DNA from 3 places in the Actinomadura graeca genome. Region 2 is predicted to be linked to each of the others. Evidence: riboswitches for the same ligand, from Rfam matches in the RefSeq annotation. Region 2 holds a riboswitch; each other region holds the start of a gene.

Region 1 (7,118 bases), 1.7 Mb from region 2:
GCCGCGATGTTGGAGTAGTGGGCGAAGACGTCGGGGCCGCCGCCGTCCTGCTCGATGAAGCCGAAGCCCTTTTCCGCGTTGAACCACTTGACGGTGCCGGTGGCCATGTTTCTCCTTCTGGATCGGTCCTCGACCGCGTGTCGTGTGCGGCCGGGGATGCCGCGATGGCCCATCCGGAAAGATCCAGAACAACAAAAAATGCGCCTGAGGTGAGACCGGCAGGCGCACAGATATGTCTATGGGAACCGCAACTAGTGACACAGTACCACATGAATCTGACGACCGAACGGGCATCCTCGCGGAACCGGCGCCGCGGCGGCGATTTCCGCAGGCGGCGCGCAGGCGGGACGCGCTGAAATCCGGATTCATGCCAATGCGGTCAGCTTTTCGTGCCAATGCGCGCCGGCGGGGACCGGCGAATTGTGGCAGGGAACACCATGGAGAATCCGCCGCCGCCCGCCCGGTGCCGGGCGCGCCCATTCGCCGTCCGGCGACCCTCACGCCTGCGCGGACCTCGGCGGAGGGAGGGTCCGGACGACGTGCGGGCGGCCGGGCTCCGCCTCGTCGGCGCTGTGCGCTTCCGACAGTTCGATCAGCCGGGCGGACATGTCAGCGAACAGCAGCATCTGGCGTGCCGTGACCGGGCTGAACGGCTGGGCCCCCGGGCGTCCGAGGACGGCGAGGACGCCCCGGGTGGCCTCCCCCGTCTCCAGCGGCAGGATCAGGATCGGGCCGGCCGGCAGGGAGGTGAGGGTCTGGTCGGCGGCGATCCGGGCGGACACCGCGCGGCGCGAGCTGAACGCCCGGCCGAGCATCGACCGTCCGCGGCGCACCGTCAGCCCGCGGATCCGGTCGCCGCCGGCGCCGATCGCGACCTCGACCCGCAGCGTGTCGGGGTCCTCGGCGGGCAGCGCGATGAACGCCAGCGGGACGCGGGCCATCGCGCGGGCGTGCGTCGCCAGCAGCGCCAGCATGTCGGGCAGGCGCGTCCCGTTCAGGACGGCCGTCATCAGGTCGAACGACGCCGCCAGCCGCTGCCGGTCCTCCGGCCGCCGGGGGGTCCCCGCGCGTCCCCAGCCGCTCGGCTGCTCGCCTCCGGTCATGTCGTCACCCCGCTCGTCCCCCGTCCTCAAGCCACGGCCGGCTTGGCGCCGGGACGGGCGGGCCGGGCGGCGGTGACGCTGGGACGGATCGTGAAGGCCCGGGTCAGCCCGGTGATGCGCAGCAGCTTGGCCATCTGCGGGCGCGGCGCCGCGAGGACCATGGTGGTGCCCGCCGGCTCCGCCCGGCGGCGCGCGCCGACGAGCAGGGCGAGGCCGGACGCGTCGCAGAACGTCACGCCGGACAGGTCGATGACGACGCGCGGCCCGACGTTGCGCAGGGCCGTGTTCAAACGTTCCCGCAGGGACGGGGTGGACGCTATGTCGAGCTCGCCGATGATGGCGATGACGGTGTGCTCCTCGAGCCGCTCGCGGCTCAGCCCGGCTGCCGGCGGGGCGGGGTCGGTGGCGGGCATGCTGGATCTCCGATCCGGGTCAGTGGCCGCCCGTCGCGGCCCGGGGCCGGTCCCATGGGCGGGGGGAGTCGGCCCGCGCCGGGGTCCACGCGGCGTCCGCGCCACGCACTCCGCGGTCAACGTGACTGCTCCTCGGCGTCACGGACGGTGCCGCGGTGGTTCGGCCTGTCTCTCGGAACCAGGGGGACGCGGGCTTGGCCGCCCGCATCGAGATGACCCCTCGTTCACCATGAGTCTACGCCCTCCGGCGGCCGGACGCCGGGCACGCGCCCGATCACCCCTCTGACCTGGCGATCGGCCGGGCGCCGCGGCGCCCGGCCCAGATCGCCGGACCCGACGGCCGGCTCCCGCCAGGTGAACGGGCGGAAGCCGGCCGGGACGACCACTGGGCCGGGCCGCTCAGCTGGAACGGTCCCGCCGGACGCGGTGCGCGGCGGCGACCAGGTTGCGCAGGGACGCCTCGGTCTCCGGGTAGGCGCGGGTCTTCAGGCCGCAGTCGGGGTTGACCCACAGCCTGGAGGGCTCGACGGCCTGGAGGGCGCGCCGGAGGTTGTCCTCCATCTCCTCCGCGGACGGGACGCGCGGCGAGTGGATGTCGTAGACGCCCGGCCCGATGCCGTTGCCGTACCCGGCGTCGCGCAGGTCGGCGACCAGCTCCATGCGCGAGCGGGCCGCCTCGACGCTGGTGACGTCGGCGTCCAGCGCGCCGATCGCGCCGATGATCTCCCCGAACTCCGAGTAGCACATGTGGGTGTGGATCTGCGTGGTGTCCGCGACGCCCGAGGTCGCCAGCCGGAACGCCTCGACGGCCCAGTCCAGGTAGGCGGCGCGGTCGGCCTCGCGCAGCGGCAGTGCCTCGCGCAGCGCCGGCTCGTCCACCTGGATGACCCGCACCCCGGCCGCCTCCAGGTCGCCGATCTCGTCCCGCAGGGCCAGCGCCACCTGCCGCGCGGTGTCGGCGAGCGGCTGGTCGTCGCGGACGAACGACCAGGCCAGCATCGTGACGGGCCCGGTCAGCATCCCCTTCACCGGCTTGCTCGTCAGCGACTGCGCGTACGTCGCCCACTCCACCGTCATCGGACGCCGCCGCGCCACGTCGCCGTGCAGGATCGGCGGCCGCACGTAACGCGACCCGTAGGACTGCACCCAGCCGTGCCGGGTCGCGGCGTACCCGTCGAGTTGCTCGGCGAAGTACTGGACCATGTCGTTGCGCTCCGGCTCGCCGTGCACGAGCACGTCCAGCCCGATGTCCTCCTGGAGCGCGATGACACGCGCGATCTCGTCCTTCATGGCCTGGACGTAGGCGTCGGCGGGGATGCGCCCGGCCCGCCCGTCGGCGCGGGCGCGGCGGATCTCCGCCGTCTGCGGGAACGACCCGATCGTCGTCGTCGGCAGGTCGGGCAGTCCGAGCGCGGCCCGCTGCGCGGTGAACCGGTCCGCGCGGTCGCCGCGCCGGACCCCGCGGAGGGCGTCCACCCGGGCCCGGACGTCACGGTCGACGGCCGCCGCCGGGGCCGGGACCTCGTCCGGCGCCGGGCCGTCCTCGCGCAGTGCCCGGCCGAGCGCGACGACCTCGGCGACCTTCTGCCGGGCGAAGGCGAGCCGCCCGCGCACGGACGGGTCCAGCGACGTCTCGGCGTCCAGGTCGAGCGGCACGTGCAGCAGCGAGCACGACGTGCCCACCACGACCTGGTCCGCCAGCCCGAGCAGGGTGGCACAGGTGGCGCGGGCCCTGCGGGTGTCGGTGCGCCAGACGTTGCGGCCGTCCACGACGCCCGCCACGACGGTCTTGCGCGGCAGCCCGCCGACCGACGCGAGGACCTCCAGGTTCCCGGGACCAGCGGCGAAGTCCAGGGCGACGGCCTCGACCCGCCCCCTGGCCAGCACACGCAGCGCGTCCGTGCCGATCGTCCCGAAGTAGGTCGCGACCATCAGCCGCGGACGCGTCGGCAGCCCGCCGAGCCGTGCGTAGGCGCGGGCGAACGCGGTGATCTCCTCCTCGGTCCGGTCGGCGACCAGCGCGGGCTCGTCCAGCTGCACCCACGCGGCGCCCGCCCCGGCGAGCCGTTCCAGCAGCTCCGCGTACACCTCGACGAGGTCGTCCAGCAGGTCCAGCGGCCGGAACCCGTCCGGCGCGCCGGGCGCGGGCTTGGCCATCAGCAGGTAGGTGAGCGGCCCGACCAGCACCGGGCGCGTCTCGATGCCGAGCGCCCTGGCCTCCCTGTACTCCACCAGCGGCTTGGACGCGGATCCGCCGGCCAGCCGGAACCGCGTGTCCGGCCCCAGCTCGGGGACGATGTAGTGGTAGTTGGTGTCGAACCACTTGGTCATCTCCAGCGGCGGGACGTCCTGCACCCCGCGCGCCATCGCGAAGTACCGGTCGAGCCCGGACAGATGCCGGTACCGCTCCGGGACGGCGTCGACGAGCACGCTGGTGTCGAGCACCTGGTCGTAGAAGGAGAACGTGTTAGACGGGATCGCGTCCAGGCCCGCATCGCGCAGGCCCGTCCAGACCGACGCGCGCAGTTCGGCCCCGGCCGCCTCCAGGGCGGCGGCGTCGGCGCGTCCGGCCCAGTAGTCCTCGGTGGCGGTCTTCAGTTCACGGCGCGCACCGATGCGCGGATACCCCAGAATTGTCGTGTTCATGGCGGCTTCCCTCGCTGTGCCATGGGCGGACCCGCGGGCGCAGGGACGCGCTGGGAGCGCGCCGCCGACCTTCCCGCGAGGCCGCAGACCACCGCGCGCCGGTCGGCACGCGGGCGGAGGCAGGTCTTCGGACTCGCGGGCATCGCCTCCAGGAGGCGTCCTACTGGCCGTCGCTTCCCAGGCCGTGCGGCCCAGTGCGTATGACGGCGGTCGTTCCCGCTCACCGCTGCGGGGCAGTCCCGGATTCGCACCGGGTTCCCTCTTACGACACTCGTCACCGAGTGAACCATCCGCACCGCGAAGTCTACCGACACGCCATGAACCGCCACCCGACAGGCGCGGCCTTCGTCGGACGAGACGCCTGCCGCCCCATGACCCACCGCCATCACGCGGACGGCGACGGCATCGCCCGCGGACACGACCCGGACGCCCTTCCAAGCCCGCGGAGCCCTTCGATGACGGTTCCTCGCGGCGTCAGCGTCTGATCGGAAGGGCACGGGGTCGTGCCCTTGGTGCTGTCCTCGGCGGCCTTCCCACGACCGCGTGCACCGGGGGAGCGTGGAGGTGCGTCCATTCGTGGGGAGGCGTCCGTGCGGGAACAGGTGCGACCGGGCAGGCGGGGCAGTGAAGAGCGTGCGGCGGATGCCGCTCAGCCAAGGGCGGCGGAACCGATGTCGGCTCTGCTGGCTCTGCAGCGGACGGCGGGCAACGCCGCGGTGACCGCCGCGCTGGAGACCCAGCGGCACGTCCACCACGCCGGTTGCGGTCACGGGACCGCGGTCCAGCGGTCGGCGGTGCACGATGTCCTGCGCTCGTCGGGACGTCCCCTGGGAAGCGGGCTGCGGGACGAGATGGAGCAGCGCCTGGGCGCGGACTTCGGCGACGTCCGCATCCACGACGACGCCGTCGCGCAGCGGTCGGCCGCCGAGATCGGGGCGCGTGCCTACACGTCCGGCTCCCATGTGGTGGTCGGCGCGGGCGGCGCGGACAAGCACACCCTCGCCCATGAGCTGACGCACGTCATCCAGCAGCGCAGCGGCCCGGTGGCGGGCACCGACAACGGCCAGGGACTGTCCGTCAGCGACCCCGGTGACCGTTTCGAGCGTGAGGCCGAGGCCAACGCCAAGCGCGCCATGTCCGTGCCGCTGGCCGGAGCCGATACGGGTGGGGGAGCGCCGCGGACGGCCCTCGCCCTGCAACGCCTCGCCGGGAACACCGCCATGGGGGAGGCGCTTCGCGGGCCCGGGCGAGAGCCGGAGAACGGGCGGCACCAGCTCGATGAGGGACGCGCTCACCACGGCGGGCAGGCGCGGGACCCCGTCGTCCAGCGGGCCCCGGGCGAATACCTCTCCTCCCGGGTCCTGCGGCGCCTTCACATCGCGAACGACGCCATCAGGGATATTCAGGCGGACACCCGGCACGCCGCGAACCAGCAAGCGGCCCTGATCCACACGCTGTACAACGCGTCCCTGCGCGCGGTCGTCCAGCAGCACAACGGCTTCTGGGACTTTTCACGGCTCACCAGCCGGCCCGACGCACGCGATCTGTCGGCGGCGAAGGCCCTGCACGCACGGAGCATGATCTGCGAGTCATCCGCTCAGTGCACGTTCTCCCTTCTTCGGCGCTATGCCCGAGGGGAGACGATCAGGATGGTGATGTCCCCTCAGCAATCCCACTGGTTCGTGATCATCGGCGGGGTGAACGAGGACCCCTCGGAGTGGGTCGTGGCCGACCCTTGGCCCACGCAGGCCCGGGCCGTCGAATGGACGGACCACTTCTGCTACACACCGGACCTGGAGACGGTCTTCATCGACAGGACGATGCAGGCGGACGGCAACGACGAAGCCCGTCATCTCTCCCACCTCATCAGCCTGAACGACGCCGGATGGTATGCGCTGCACTGGGACCTGAGCAGGCTCCGCGGGCGTCCGCTCACGCAGATCGGCGAAATGTTCCAAGCCGCAGGGATAGGGATCAACCTCCACCAGCCCGACCTGGTGGAGCAGCTCATGCAGGGTCTCGCGATGGCCGACTCGTGGTCGACCGACGACATCGGGACGTGGCCGAATGCGGCGCTCGAGGTGTGGTGCCTGGCCCAGATCGACGCGCAGGTCGTCAGACGGCTGTTCGCGGACACCGCGAGCTCGGGGAACACCAGGGACCTTCGCGCGCAGGTCGCCGCCGGAGTCGGAGAGGTCAGGCAGCAGGGCGACAGTTCCTGGATCTGGGACATCCCCCACGCTTACGGCCCGGGTGGGAACCGGTGAACGGCCGTGCCGTGCCGGTCCGGTGAGGGCTCCCCCTCCGGCCGGACCGGCGTGCGGACGACAGGTCAGAGGTCGTAGGCGCCCCGCCCGATGGCGTCGAACAGGTCACGAAGCCCCCGCGGGCTCAACCTGATCACGCCGCTGTCCGACGTCGCCCCGTCCCGAGCCCCAAGAACGCCGACCTCCAGGCGAGCAAGCTCGACGCACCCGTTGTTGGCCTGGCACGCCGCGGAACGGCGCCATGGGACATGTGTGACTGATGTGACCTGAGATAGGCCAAGTGTCCTGTGTGAATTCACTACAACATCCTGCCCGACATCAACCGGCCGAGAGGGCGGAACCTGAGCCGTGGCACAGCAAAAACCGATTGGAGATCCTCCGGATTCGCCGGAGACCGGCGGGGCTTTGTCACCGGGGCGCGTGCAGAGCGCCGTCATCCCCGGCGGGCAGCGCGTCGCGACCTTTTCGTGCCCATTGCTCCTGTGCTTCGAGAATTGCAGCGACCGAGTCCCGCTCCCCGAGGCTGTGGTCCGCCAGCCACCGGCGGAACAACCCGTACTCGTGGACCCGGGCCTCGTCCTGGGCGTGCATGGACTCGGTGCTCTCCACATGGACCACCGAGGGGAACTCCACGCCGTAGGCCGGTTCGAACTCCAGAAGGATGAAGGAGCTCAGTCCCGCGCCGTGGT
Region 2 (7,118 bases):
CACGCCCTTGCCGTTGAACGTGGTCGCGACCGGCAGGCCGAGCCGCTCGGCGAAGTGCACGAGCGCCTGGCTCGCCCCGGCGCGCGCGGCGCCGTGCCCGGCCAGCACGATCGGCTGCCCGGCGAGCGCGATCACGTCCGCCGCGCGGGCGATCTGCGAGGGCGACGGCTCCTGCGGCCGGACGACGTTGACCGGCAGCGGGCCGAGGTCCGCGGAGACCTTCGCCGACTCCACGTCCTCGGGGATCGCCAGGTACACCGCGCCCGGCCGCTCGGTCTGCGCCGTCTTGAACGCCTTGCGGACCATCTCGGGCAGCGCCTCGGCCGTCGGCGCCAGCTCCGACCACTTGGTGATCGGCCGGAACAGCGACACCAGGTCGATGACCTGGTGCGACTCCTTGTAGATGCGGTCCAGCCCGACCTGCGCGGAGATCGCGACGACGGGCGTGCTGTTGGTGGTCGCGTCGGCGACGCCGAGCTGGAGGTTGATCGCCCCGGGGCCGAGCGTCGCCGACGCCACCCCCGCCCGGCCCGTCAGCCGCCCGTAGATCTCGGCCATGAACGCCGCGCCCTGCTCGTGCCGGACGAGGACGTAGCGGATGGGGGAGTCGTTCAGCGCGTGGACGAAGTGGATGTTCTCCTCGCCCGGAATGCCGAAGACGTACTCGACGCCCTCCGCCTCCAGGGTCCTGACGAGCAGCCGGGCGGCGTCCTGCTGTGCGGACGTGTCGTGCCGAGCGGACATCGTGTGCCCATCTCCAGTCTCTGATCGGTCTCTCGGGGCCGTTGGATGCAGCGCCCCCGCCGTACCTCCCATTCCATCGCGCGGTGTGCGATCGGGCACGTCCGGGGTCGTCAGGCGTCCACCAGGCCCTTGAGCGCGCGCAGGGTCGGCTCGTCCCGGACCCCGGCGACGAGGACGGTGGTGACGGGGCTGTCGCGCCAGAGCTGGAGCCGTTCCTTGATCCGCCCGATCGGGCCGAGGAGGGAGACCGAGTCGGCCAGCTCGTCCGGCACGGCGGTGATCGCCTCGGCGCGCCGGCCGTCCAGGAAGAGCTCCTGGACACGCCGCGCGGGCTCGGCGTAGCCCAGCCGGCCGATCATGTCGAGGTGGAAGTTGCGGTCGCGGGCGCCCATCCCGCCGATGTAGAACGCCAGCGGGATCTTCGCGAACTCCAGCGCGGCGGGCAGGTCGTCGGTGACGATCGTGGCGACGGTCGCGGCGATCTCGAAGCCGTCCGGGCGCCCGGCGAGGGACGCCCCGAAGACCGGCTCGATCTGTGCGGGGTCGACGAACAGCGGCAGCCAGCCCTGGGCGATCTCGGCGGACAGCGCGACGTTCTTCGGCCCCTCCGCGCCGAGGTAGACGGGGATGTCCGGGCGGACCGGGTGCGCGATCGACTTCAGCGGCTTGCCCAGGCCGGTCCCGCCGGGGAACGGCAGCGGGTAGTGCGGGCCGTCGCTGGTGACCGGGCCCTCGCGCCGCCAGACCTGGCGGACGATGTCGAGGTACTCGCGGGTGCGGGCGAGCGGCTTCGGGAACGGGCGGCCGTACCAGCCCTCCACGACCTGCGGGCCGGACGCGCCGAGCCCGAGGATCACGCGCCCGCCGGAGAGCGCGTCGAGCGTGAGGGCGTGCATGGCGGTCGCGGTGGGGGTCCGCGCCGACATCTGCGCCACGGCGGTGCCGAGCCTGATGCGGGACGTGCGGGCGGCGTACCAGGTCAGCGGGGTGAACACGTCCGAGCCGTACGCCTCGGCGGTGAACACCGAGTCATAGCCGCACCGTTCGGCGGCGAGGACGGTCTCGGTCTGGTCGTCGGGGTCGCGATGCCAGTAGCCGACGTTGATGCCGAGCTTGAGTTCCGCGGTCACGATGCACCCTCCGGTTGTCGACACCGCGAGCCTAAGCCGTGCCCGCCGCGATTCCGGCCGCCCTTGCACGCGGGCGGACGCCGATGGGCGGCGCAGATGGGCGCCGATGGGGCGCGCGGATGGGCGCGGCCTGGAAAGGAACCCGGAAATGGTCCAGATGGACAGAGCCTGACAATTGGAAAGATCGTGACAATTCCGGTGGAGGCCCGGGGGCCGCGGCATGTGCCGCGGCCCCCGGATCGTGTGTCGCGGGTGTCAGACCTCCCTGATCGATGCCAGGAGCGTCCGCCAGGCGTCCGGCGTCAGCACCAGAGCCGGGCCGCCGGGGTCTTTCGAGTCGCGCACAGCGTGCAGATCACTGGAAAGGGGGGCCACCTCGACGCACTGGTCGCCACTTCCGCTATGGGACGACGTGCGCCACGTGGCTCCGCTGAGTGCGCGCTGCAGGTTGATCACGGGCTGCTCCTTGCTGCCTCGGCGATGAGGTGCGCGGAATCCTCGGGGGACAGGGCGGCCGCCTCGATCCGATCGAAGCGGTCCCTATGTTTTGCTATTTCCTCGGCACTCTCAAGGTAAACGTCACCCATGGTGCCCTCTACGTAGGCGATATCGGGGTCAGCGGGGTTCGGATACGACAATATGGTGAAACGTCCGTCAAGTCCGGCATGTGCCTGTGCGGTATAGGGAAGTACCTGAATCGTCACGGATGGGCGGGTCTTCACGGCCAGGTTGAGCGCGTCCAGCTGCGCGCGCATCACCTCCCGGCCGCCGATGTGGCGGTGCAGCACCGACTCGTCGAACACCACGTGCAGCCGCGGCGCGCTCTCCCGGTCCAGCAGCGCCTGCCGGATCTTGCGCGCGGCGATCCTGCGCTCGATCTCCTCCGGGCTCGGCAGCAGCCGGCCCGAGGTGATCACCGCGCGGGAGTACGGCTCGATCTGCAGCAGCCCGTGGATCAGCTGCGGGTCCCACGTGCGGATGTGGGACGCCTCGTCCTCCAGCGCGACGTAGCTTCCGGTGAACACGTCCTGGTAGGCCGTCCACCAGCCGCGCTGCCCGGCCTGCCGGGCCAGGGTGATGAGCGCGTCCCGCGCCGGGCTCGGGACGCCGTACAGGTCGAGGATGTCGGCGATGTCGCCGGGACGCGGCCGGGTCTGGCTCGTCTCCAGCCGGGACACGGTGGCCCGGGACCAGTCGAGCCGGTCCGCTACCTCCTGCAGGGTCAGCCCCTGCTCCTCGCGAAGCTTGCGCAGTTCCCGGGCCAGCCGGCGGCCGCGGACCGTAGGGCGGTAGGTCATGGCAGTGGAGTCTCCTCACTCTGGCGCCGCCCCACAACGCGAATGGCCAACCCCGCGCGGGGACAGAGCAATCTCGGCAAGGCGGTTGCGAAGGTGAGAATCTCACGAGACGCTTGAATCTGTGACGACTCGGGGACTGAAAGTAATCGACGACGCAGGAGCGCGCACGAGCGCGCCACCCCGGGAGGACCCGTGAAGACCTCGCCTGACATCACCGACGCCGCGCGTGTGGTGCCGCCCCGCCGGGCGCTGCTCGGCGGCAGGATCAGACCCGGCCGGGTCTGGCCCCTGCCCGGAGGGCCGGGTTGCGCCGGATACGCCCGGCGCGCCCTCGCCGAGGCGCTCACCGCGCTGCGGGCGTCCAGGGACGTCATCGCCGACGCCCAGCTGATGGTCAGCGAGCTGGCCACCAACGCCCACCAGCACGCGTGCGACCACAGCCCCCACGAGCTGTGGTTCGATCCGTGCGACGACGGCGCCGGGGAGGCGCGCTGCGCGGTCTTCGACGCCTTCGCCGACGCGGGGCTTCCGGGCTATTCCTGGACGTCGGGCGACTGCGGGCGCGGGCTCAGCATCGTCCGGGAGCTGTCCGGAGGACGCTGGGGCATGCTGCGGGCCCGGTCGCGGACGGGGGCTCCCGTCCACGGCAAGGCCGTCTGGTTCGCCGTGCCGGTGCGCGTCCCGGCGGGGCCGCCCCTCGCCGCGTCCTGACGTCCCGCCGCGTCCCGGTGCCTCGGGGGCGCGCCCGGGGGCGGGGGGCGCGACGGCGGCGGGTGTGCGATCCTGTGCCTGCGACGGAAGCGGAGGAACCCGGTGCGAATCCGGGGCTGTCCCGCAACTGTGACCAGGGGAGCTCTCCCTCGCTCGCGCCACGGCGGGCCCGCACGGGCCGGCTGGAAGGCCGAGGGGGAGCGGGGATCCGGGAGCCAGGAGACTCCGGCCGTCGGACAGGAACCGCCACGGGCGTGGACACCCGAGGAAAGGACGAGGCATGCCCCCTGATGCGCCGACGGGCACCGACGGGCCGAGGGAACGCGGGGGGACCGCGCGCTACCCCTTCTCCGCCGTCGTCGGGATGGACGACCTCAAGCTGGCGCTGCTGGTCAACGCCGTCTCGCCGGGCGTGGGCGGCGTGCTGGTGCGCGGCGAGAAGGGCACCGCGAAGTCGACGATCGTCCGGGCCCTGGCGGCGCTGCTGCCGCCGGTCGCGGTCGTCCCCGGCTGCCGCTTCTCCTGCGACCCGCACGCGCCCGACCCGTCCTGCCCCGACGGCCCGCACGGCGTCCCCGGCCCCCAGCCGGACGCGGGACGGGCGGACGCGGCGGCGGAGCGGGCCGCGCGGCTCGTGGAGCTGCCGGTCGGCGCGTCGGAGGACCGCCTCACCGGGTCGCTGGACATCGAGCGCGCCCTGACCGAGGGCGTGCGGGCGTTCGAACCGGGCCTGCTCGCCGCGGCGCACCGCGGCGTGCTGTACGTCGACGAGGTCAACCTCCTGCACGACCACCTCGTCGACCTGCTCCTGGACGCGGCGGCGATGGGCGAGTCGTACGTCGAGCGGGAGGGCGTGTCGGTCCGGCACGCGGCGCGGTTCCTGCTGGTGGGGACGATGAACCCGGAGGAGGGCGAGCTGCGCCCGCAGCTCCTCGACCGGTTCGGGCTGACCGTCGAGGTCGCCGCGACCCGCGACCCCGGGGAGCGCGCCGAGGTCGTCCGGCGGCGGCTGCGGTTCGAGGACGACCCGGCGGCGTTCGCCGCGGGCTGGGCCGGGGACGAGGCGGCGCTGGCCGCGCGGATCGCCGCGGCGCGGGACCGGCTGCCCGGCGTCGAGCTGACCGACGCCGCGGTCCGCCAGATCACGGCGGTGTGCGCCTCGTTCGAGGTGGACGGGCTGCGCGCCGACCTGGTCACGGCGCGCGCGGCCATCGCCCTGGCCGCCTGGCACGGGCGGCCCGCGGTCACGTCCGAGGACGTGCGCACCGCGGCGCGGCTGGCCCTGCCGCACCGGCGGCGCCGCGACCCGTTCGACGCGCCGGGCCTCGACCGGCAGAGACTCGACGAGGTCCTCGACGAGCACGCCGAACCGGACCGGGAGCAGGATCACGGGCCGGAGCCGGAAGACGGGGACGACCGGGGGCCGGAACCGCCCGACGACGACCCCGGGCCCCCCGACGGCGGGCCGGGCGGAGGCGCGGCGGACGAAGGTGCGACGGGCCCGCAGGACGGCGCGGAGCGCTCCGGCCCGCCGGAGCCGTCCGCGGAGAGCGGGCGAGGGCAGGCGGCGCAGGACGAGACCGCTCCCGCCGACGCCGCCTACAAGCCACGGCTGTTCACCGTGCCCGGCGTGGGCGCGGGTGCCCCCGGGCGCCGCTCCAAGGCACGCAGCCCGCACGGACGCGTGTCGGGTGCCCGTCCGGGCGCGCGCGGGCTGCACCTGACCGCCACGCTGCGCGCCGCCGCCCCGTACCAGAGCGCGCGCGGGCGGGTCGGCGCCGGGCTGATCGTGGTCCCGGGTGACCTGCGGGAGACCGTCCGGGACGGGCGTGAAGGCAACCTCGTGCTGTTCGTCGTGGACGCGAGCGGGTCGATGGCCGCACGCAAGCGGATGCGCGCGGTCAAGGGAGCGGTGCTCAGCCTGCTGCTGGACGCCTACCAGCGCCGCGACAAGGTCGGGCTCATCACGTTCCGGGGCTCGGACGCGGCGGTGGCGCTGCCGCCGACGTCGTCGGTGGAGGCCGGGGCGCGGCGCCTGGAGCGGCTGCCGACCGGCGGGCGGACCCCGCTGTCGGCCGGGCTGGTGCGCGCCGCCGAGGTGCTGCGGGTCGAGCGGCTGCGCGACCCCGCCCGCCGTCCGCTGCTGGTCGTGGTCACCGACGGCCGCGCCACGCACGGGCCCGATCCGGCGCGCGCGGCCGGGCTGCTCTCCGGCGTCGCGTCGGTGGTCGTCGACTGCGAGTCCGGGCCGGTGCGGCTCGGCCTGGCGGCCGCGCTGGGCGCGCGGCTGGGCGCGGAGGTCGTCCGGCTCGACCGGCTGGGCGCCGACTCGCTCGCCGGGGTCGTCCGGGACGCGCGGACCGTCGCGTGAGCCGCCTCGGCCGCCCGGGGCGCGCGTCGCGCCCGACCCGCATGACCCGCATGACCCGCATGACCCGCATGACCCGCATGGCCTGGTGGAAGGACGGGGACTGAGATGCCGCAGGGCAAGCCGGAGTACGTGCCGAGCGACGGGCTCACCACCCGGGAGCGCCGCAACCGGCCGCTGGTGATGGTGCACACCGGTCCCGGCAAGGGGAAGTCGACCGCCGCCTTCGGGCTCGCGCTGCGCGCCTGGAACCAGGGCTGGCCGATCGGGGTGTTCCAGTTCGTCAAGTCCGCCAAGTGGCGCATCGGCGAGGAGAACGCGCTGCTCGCGCTCGGCCGCCTGCACGCCGAGACCGGCGAGGGCGGGCCGGTGTCCTGGGCCAAGATGGGCGAGGGCTGGTCGTGGATCCAGCGGCCCGGCACCGAGGCCGACCACGAGGCGGACGCCCGCGAGGGCTGGGAGCAGATCAAGCGGGACCTCGCCGCCGAGACCTACCGCCTGTACGTCCTGGACGAGTTCACCTACCCGATGAAGTGGGGCTGGGTGGACGTCGGGGACGTCGTCGCCGCGCTGCGGGACCGGCCCGGCAACCAGCACGTCGTGATCACCGGGCGGGACGCCGACCCGCGGCTGGTGGAGGCGGCCGACCTCGTCACCGAGATGGGCAAGGTGCGGCATCCGATGGACCGCGGGCAGAAGGGCCAGAAGGGCATCGAGTGGTGAGCGTCCCGCGGCTCGTCGTCGCCGCGCCCTCGTCGGGGAGCGGGAAGACGACCGTGGCGACCGGGCTGATGGCCGCGTTCGCCGCCCGCGGGCTGGAGGTCTCGCCGCACAAGGTCGGCCCGGACTACATCGACCCGGGCTACC
Region 3 (7,118 bases), 2.5 Mb from region 2:
ACCTGATGGACTCGGCGAAAGACCAACGTGACAATGAGCCAGTTGACTGTCAATAAGGTGAGCTACTCCTACGACGGCATCGTCAACGTCCTCGCGGACGTCTCGCTGTCGGTCGAGGAAGGGGTGATCGTCGGCCTGGTCGGGCCCAACGGTTCCGGCAAGTCCACGCTGATCAAGAACATCTTCGATCTGCTGAGGCTCCAGTCCGGGTCGATCAGCATCGGCGGCCACAAGCACGCGTCCGCCGAGGCGAAGTCGATGGGCATGTACCTGTCCAGCAACGACTACCTGCCGGAGTTCCTCACCGCCCGCGAGTACGTCTCGCTGCTGGGGGACCTGTTCCAGGTCGACGTGGACCATTCCGAGGCGCAGGAGCTGTTCCGCAGGTTCTCGATGGACGGACGCTACGGGCACCTCATCGAGGACTACTCCCACGGCATGCGCAAGAAGACGCAGCTGGTGTCCGCGCTCATCATGCGCCGGCCCCTGACCATCATCGACGAGACGCTCAACGGGATCGACCTCGAAGCGCTCCACCTCAGCGAGAAGGAATTCCGGCGCGTGCGCGACGAGGGACGGTCGATCCTCCTGTGCACCCACGACTTCCCCGTCCTGGAACGGCTCGCGGACCGCATCGTCTTCCTCGACCTCGGGCACGTCGTCTCCGACGCGCCCACCTCGGACCTCATCGACGAGTACGGCTCCCTGAGCGACATGGTGTTCCACCACCTCGGAACGGACGGCCGGTGAGCATGCGACTGCGACACTCCGCCGCCCTGGCCCGGCTGCTCTTCGTCTTCTTCCGGCGCAGGGTCCTGAAAATGGGCGTCCTGCGGTCCACTCCGGTGAAGGTCTTCGCGTTATCGGCCGCGGCGTTACTCCTCGGGGTCCTGTGCGCGTCCGCGTACTTCTTTCTCAAGTCGCTGGTCGACGACATGGCCGCCTGGCGGCTGCTGTTCGACACATCGACGGTCTCCCTCGTCCTGTGGGTGCAGATCGCCTTCCTGCTGGTGAAGGTGCTCTTCATCAATGCGGAGGGAATGCTCACGCTGAGCTATCAGCTGCCGCTGACGAACCGTGAACGGTCCGTGGCGTTCTTGATGTACGAGGCGGGCACGACGGGGATCGTCGCCGGAGTGGGTTTCGTTTCGCTCGCCGTGAGCGCGCTGCTGCTGCTCGGCCCGGACGCCGTCCCGCGTATCACCGCGTCGATCATCCTGCCCGTCCTCCTGACATACCTCGCCCTGAGCGTCGTGTACCAGCTCCTGGCGCGGCTGTGGGGGCTGATAGGACTCAGCCGCATCGCGGGCGTCCTGTCCGTCCTCGTGATGTTCGGGCTGGTGGTTCTGTATTCGGTCCAGATGCGGACGCTCATCACGGACGTCAGCGAGGACTATCTCGAAAAGCGGACCCGCTATTCGTGGGTCACGTCGGTGTCGTGGTCGTGGCACCGGTACGGCGCCGTCCCCGCCCTCGCGGGCGCGGTGCTCCTCGCGGCCGTGCTCATGGTCCTCACACTGGCGCTCACTCCGAACCAGCACGTCCGCCAGTCGCGGTTCCTGAACGTCTCGATGGGCAGGCTGCCGGGCCGTTTCCTCAACGCCTATGACTGGTGTCTGCTCCGCAACTCGCAGACATCGATCGGTGCCGTGATGACCGTCGCGCTGTTCGCCTACCTGACGCTGCGATCCGCGGTCAATCCCATGTGGAGCCTCGCCGTCCTTTCCCTGGGCGGTCTTTACCAGTTCACCGCGACGCAGCCGCTGCGGATGATCCCCGGCACGGCCACCTCCCCCTGGCGGATCTACGGGCGGCTGGTCAAGGCGCAGGTCGTCCTGCTGGTCCTGTTCGCCGTGCCGGGACTCGCGATCCTCCTCGCGGCCGACCGGGACGCCTTCGTCCAGAGCGGCCCGGCCCTGCTCGGCTGCCTCGGCGGCGTGGTCATGACCACCTGCATCAGCATCGTCTTCCCCGCGGAGAAGGACAATCCGTTCTCCGTCTTCCTGGGCCTTTCCGCGTTCGGCGTCGCGTTCGCGCTGGCGGCCATCGGGCTGGGCCTGCTCAATCTGCCGCCGTGGGCGGCCAGAGGAGTCCTCGGCGGAGCGTGCGCGCTGTCCGTCTGGTACGCGGTCCAGGGAATCCGGATCAGTGAATCGAGGAGAAGGAATGATAAAGGCACGGTGGGTCATGACGTCCGCTCTCGCGTCGGTCCTGTTGACCCTGGCGATCGCGGTGACGGCCCTTCTGTATCTCATGTTCTCAACTGACGGTGACAAGCCGATCTACCGGGAGACGCTGTTCGGATCGCTTTTCTTCAAGGCGAAGCCCACGGGCAACGGGGCGACCGGGGTGACCATGGGCGTGGCCAATCCCACGGCCCTGATCGTCATTTTCGTGGTCGCCACCGCGGTCCTCACGATGACCCACATCACCTACCGGGGGTTGAAGCACCGCCGTGAGCAGCTCATCAAGCAGCAGACCGGCGCCTGACCCCTCCGCCGGCGATCCGGCGCCCGGTCCCTCCGCCCACGACCGGGACGGGCCGGTGGTCCGCGCGGTCGCCGCGGCCGTGGTCCTGCAGGTCTGGCCGCTGCTGGCCTTCCTCGGCGGCCTCCTGGCCGTGGCGCTGGCGTGGTTCGCGTCGTCCGGCGACGGCGTCCCGGCGGAGATGGCGTGGTGGTTCTTCAAGGCGGCGGCATTGGGCCTGGCGGGCTCCTTCGCCCTGCACGAGGTGGCGCACGTGGTGGTGCTCAAGCGCCTTCCCCACGTCACGCACATCGCCATCGAGCGGACGATGTGGCGCACATCGGTGATCCCAGCGGGGACGATGACGGCCCTCCAGAGCGCGGGCGTCGCCGTGGCCGGTCCGTCCTCGTGCGTGATCGTCGGCGCCGGGCTGTGGAGCATGGGACTCGACCGGGCCCTGGCCTGGTGGTATCTCGTCCACCTCGTGTTCCTCCTGCCCTTCTTCGGCGACGGCCGGAACCTGGTGCACGGCCTCCGTGAGGCGGTCGCCCTGCGCCGGGCCCGGCGGACACGGGAGTGAGAGTATCTACATGTGGTGTTGGTAGGACTATGGCACCACAAGATGTATGGTTCCTCTGACGTTGGCTCACCCGTCCCACCCAGGGACGGGTGTCGTAAGAGGGAACCCGGTGCGATTCCGGGACTGCCCCGCCAACCCCTTCGCCTTCATGGAACTGCAGGACGTCCAGGAGCTGTCCAACTTCTTCGAGCGCCGGGTCTCGGCCTACCAGATCGGCACGGAAGGCGCCGTCAGCCTCGACGAGGAGTTCTGAGAACCGTTGCAGGCACGTGGTCTTTTGCCTGCGGGACGCAGGTTCGATGCGCCGGGCGGGGCACGACAAGAATCTGCCAAACATGCCATGTCATTTGACGTGCTCCGCCAGGCGCGACACATTCGAAGGCGCCCCCTTCTTGGTGCTGTGCATTCGTCGTGGGCTCCCAGAAACACACCACCGGCAAGGCCACCAGGCGAGAGGTCGACTATGAACGTGCGCGTATCCGAGTCCCTGAACGAGGAAGCCGAGCGGCTGGACGCCGCAGATCCGCTGGCCCATGTGCGGAAGCGATTCGTCCTGCCCGCGGGCCAGATCTATATGGAGAGCACGTGTCTGGGGCCGCTGACCTCCTCGGTCTCGGCCGCCGTTCGCGAGGCGGTCGACGTCCAGTGGGGTCGGCGGCTCATCGACGGATGGTGGGAGGACGGATGGTGGGAGGCCCCCGCCCGCGCCGGAGACAAGATCGGGCGGCTGCTGGGCGCCGCCCCCGGCCAGGTGGTGGTCAGTGACTCCACCACGGTGCAGCTGTTCAACGCCCTCGTCGCGGCGTCCCGGCTGCGTCCCGGCCGCAAGGTGATCCTGAGCGTCACGACACAGTTCCCGACCGCCCGGTACATCACCGACTCGGCCGCGCGGATGCTGGACCTGACCGTCCGGCGCGTCCCCCCGGCCGAGATCGAACGCTACCTCCGGGCCGACGGCGAGGCCATCGGGGTGCTGCTCCACGAACCGGTCGACTTCCGCACCGGCGAGCTCTACGACCTCGCGGGCCTCACCCGCGCCGCCCACGCCGCCGGCTGCGTCACGGTGTGGGATCTGTGCCACGCCGCCGGGATCGTTCCCGTCGACCTGGACGCCAACGACGTGGACATGGCGGTCGGCTGCACCTACAAGTACCTGTGCGGCGGCCCCGGCTCACCGGCGTTCATCTACGTCGGCGGGCGTCACCAGAACGTCTTCGACCAGCCGCTCCCCGGCTGGAACGGCCACGAGTACCCGTTCGGCATGCGCGACACCTACCAGGGCGCGCCCAGCATCGCCCGCGCCCGCATCGGCACCCCGCCGATCATCTCCATGATCGCGCTCGAAGCGGCCCTGGACGCCTACGACGCCGTCGACATGCGGCAGGTGCGTCAACGCAGCCTGTCGCTGACGGGCTTCTTCATGACCTGCGCGGAGGAACTCCTCACGGGGACGGCCGCGTCCGTGGCCACACCGCGGGAGCCGCAGCGCCGGGCCGGTCACGTCGCGGTCTGCCACGGCGACGCGCCGAAGATCGTCCAGGAGCTCAGGGACAACGGCGTCGCGGCCGACCATCGTCCGCCGGACCTGATGCGGTTCGGCCTCCACCCCCTCTACACCACCCACCGCGAGGTTTACGCCGCGGTGTGCACGCTCCGCGATCTGGTGGTCTGAGCGTCCGCGGAACGATCCCGCCGGACGGTCCGCCGGCCCTGGACGCACGTGGACGCTCCCTAGACTCGCCCTCATGCTCAGACTCGGATTCCCGGTGATCGGCGTGACCGACGTCCCGCGCGCCGTGGCCTTCTGGACGTCGGCGCTGAACCTGGTCGCCACATCGGAGTGGGAGGCGCCCACCTGGAGGACCCTTGAGCACGCGGACGGGTCGGGCCGGGCACTCGCGCTGATGTTCAGCGAGTCGCCCGTCCAGGAACACCCGCGCATCCACCTCGACCTGATGGTGGACACCACGGCCGAGCAGGAAGCCGAGGTGGAGCGTCTGATCGGCCTCGGAGCCGAGAGGATCACGTGGGACCTGTACCCGCCGGACCCTGACTTCGTCGTCCTCGCCGACCCGGACGGCAACCGCTTCTGCGTCGTGGATCTGAGCCGGGCCCCCTCCGGCCCGGCGTAACAAGCGCCACGCCGCCCCGCATCGCGCCCGCCGCCCCGCCCCGCCCCGCGCCACGCCGCGTCGCGTCGCGTCGCGGGTCGTGCGTCGGCCAAAGCTCCGGGCAGAGGCAGGCCACCGCTCCTGGCGGTGGCCTGCCTCGATCCCTGGACGCTCGATCAGTCGGTGAAGGCGTCCTTGGCCTTCTCACCGGCCTGCTTGAGGTCCCCCTTGACCTGGTCGTTCTTGCCCTCCGCCTCAAGGCGCTCGTTGCCGGTCACCTTGCCGGCGACTTCCTTGGCCTTGCCCTTGAGCTTGTCGCCGGTGTTGGCCGCCTTGTCCTTGTTCCCCATGGGAAGCCGTCCTCCCTGTTCGCCCTGATCAGTACGCATCTGCCTTACCCGTCCAAAATGCGATGATGCGCGGCCGAACCGCCGAGGCCCCGCAGTTCGACCCGCTCGCACCCTCCTGACCAGGCTGTTTCCTCGCGACAGCGTGGGTGGCGACACCGTCGTTCGACGAGGTGGTGGTGCTTTTGTCACTGCTGCCGTCAGTCAATGGGCGCGGGCATCGTGGTGTACTCGTCTGATAACTGAGCGTGACAAGGGAGGTTTTGTCATGACCACTACCGCCCCCCGACGTGCGTTGACAGTGCGCGCCGCCACGCTGGTGGCGAGCGCCGTCCTCACAGCCACCGCGATGGCCGGCCTGGCCGGCGCCGCCACCGCCGGAACCCCTGGAGGCACGGTCGACGCCGTCCTCGGTGCCCCGGCGCCACAGAACGAGGCCGCGCCCGGCGGCACGGCGGCGCAGGACGACGCAGCGCCGGGCGCGGAGACGGACCAGAACGACGCCGCCACCAAGGCCGCTCCCTGCTGGCCCAGCGGGGGCCGATGGTGGTGCAACAACCGCCGCGGCGCGAAGGTCGTCGCCAGGGACGGCGCCCTCGTCGGCTACATGTACACCACGACGAGCTGGTTCAGTTACCGGTGTGAAGGCGGACGCAACAACAACGGGCCGCACCCCAACCGGTGGGCCTATACCCAGGCCGACAATGGCCGATGGGGATACATGAGCGACGGCGACATCAACAGCGAGACCAACCCTCTACCCGCCCGCGGACACTGCTGATCGAGTCCGCCGCGCCCCGTCCCACCGACAGGTCCGAAGGTGTTCTTCCGGGCGAAGCGCAACGCGCCCGGGAGAACATCTGATACCCACGCGCTCCAGGACGGCACCGGCCATGGCGATGACGTCCGCGAAACGGTCGCTACGCCGATCGAAGGGACCGTGACATGACCATCACGGACCAATGGTTCTATCCCCGCGAACTCGAAGGCGATCTGGCGGAATCCGGGCTGAGCCCCGGCCGGATAGCCGAGACGCTGGCGCAGACCTGGGAGTACAACCGGTCGGTCGTCCCGCACTTCACGAACTGGGACCGCTATCTGGCACTGGCCCGGCTGTGCGCGGTCGGGATCGTCGGGGAGGTCTTCGGGGACATGGTCGACGTGCTGTCCCCGGCTCCCATCCTCGGCTACGACATCGACGAACTCCTGGACGAGCTGTTCGGGAATGGCGCCGTCCGCGACGAGATGGCGCGTGAATACCGGGCGTCCCTGCTGTTCATGACGGAGAAGTCCAGCGGACGCAGGAACTCACGATTGATGCGCTGCTACGCCGACGCGCTGGCGCATTCGCCGATCGACTGGTTCCGGTTACGTGACTGCGACGCGATGCTCCGGTTCTTCATCGCCGCCGCGATCGCCTGCAACGACGACGTCGCCTGGCTCGGCGAGCGGGATTACCGCCTTGTCACCGAGATGGGGGTGGGGCTCTATGACGCGGTGGCCTTCTACAAACATCGGGCCGAGGGCGAGATCCACAACACCTACGCATACGTCGGCCCAGAGGTCCGCCAGGCGGCCTTCCGTTCCTACCGCGAGGCGCTCTGGGCGCTGGAC

What was found. A riboswitch is a leader RNA that binds a small molecule or an ion and turns the genes downstream of it on or off. The one in region 2 is predicted to bind cobalamin.
Region 1: linked by a shared signal. The riboswitch ahead of metE (5-methyltetrahydropteroyltriglutamate--homocysteine S-methyltransferase) and the one ahead of AGRA3207_RS09410 (putative cobaltochelatase) in region 2 are both predicted to bind cobalamin.
Region 3: linked by a shared signal. The riboswitch ahead of AGRA3207_RS19915 (kynureninase) and the one ahead of AGRA3207_RS09410 (putative cobaltochelatase) in region 2 are both predicted to bind cobalamin.

The regions. Positions count from the first base shown of each region.
Region 1 covers NZ_CP059572.1:3,732,690-3,739,807, reverse strand. Annotated here, with positions in the region: gene AGRA3207_RS16415 (cold-shock protein) at 1-107, opposite strand, end outside; gene AGRA3207_RS16410 (GAF domain-containing protein) at 498-1,103, opposite strand; gene AGRA3207_RS16405 (STAS domain-containing protein) at 1,130-1,516, opposite strand; gene metE (5-methyltetrahydropteroyltriglutamate--homocysteine S-methyltransferase) at 1,916-4,162, opposite strand; cobalamin riboswitch at 4,264-4,469, opposite strand; gene AGRA3207_RS16395 (eCIS core domain-containing protein) at 4,834-6,429, shown strand; gene AGRA3207_RS40235 (DUF397 domain-containing protein) at 6,495-6,866, opposite strand; gene AGRA3207_RS16390 (helix-turn-helix domain-containing protein) at 6,838-7,118, opposite strand, start outside.
Region 2 covers NZ_CP059572.1:2,050,796-2,057,913, reverse strand. Annotated here, with positions in the region: gene AGRA3207_RS09435 (acetolactate synthase large subunit) at 1-744, opposite strand, end outside; gene AGRA3207_RS09430 (LLM class F420-dependent oxidoreductase) at 855-1,874, opposite strand; gene AGRA3207_RS09425 (DUF397 domain-containing protein) at 2,130-2,330, opposite strand; gene AGRA3207_RS09420 (helix-turn-helix domain-containing protein) at 2,327-3,172, opposite strand; gene AGRA3207_RS09415 (ATP-binding protein) at 3,365-3,883, shown strand; cobalamin riboswitch at 3,977-4,108, shown strand; gene AGRA3207_RS09410 (putative cobaltochelatase) at 4,164-6,254, shown strand; gene cobO (cob(I)yrinic acid a,c-diamide adenosyltransferase) at 6,360-6,974, shown strand; gene AGRA3207_RS09400 (cobyrinic acid a,c-diamide synthase CobB) at 6,968-7,118, shown strand, end outside.
Region 3 covers NZ_CP059572.1:4,510,909-4,518,026, reverse strand. Annotated here, with positions in the region: gene AGRA3207_RS19940 (ABC transporter ATP-binding protein) at 43-750, shown strand; gene AGRA3207_RS19935 (hypothetical protein) at 753-2,267, shown strand; gene AGRA3207_RS19930 (hypothetical protein) at 2,215-2,490, shown strand; gene AGRA3207_RS19925 (hypothetical protein) at 2,546-3,046, shown strand; cobalamin riboswitch at 3,100-3,222, shown strand; gene AGRA3207_RS19915 (kynureninase) at 3,516-4,718, shown strand; gene AGRA3207_RS19910 (VOC family protein) at 4,792-5,178, shown strand; gene AGRA3207_RS19905 (CsbD family protein) at 5,334-5,507, opposite strand; gene AGRA3207_RS19900 (hypothetical protein) at 5,773-6,285, shown strand; gene AGRA3207_RS19895 (hypothetical protein) at 6,450-7,118, shown strand, end outside.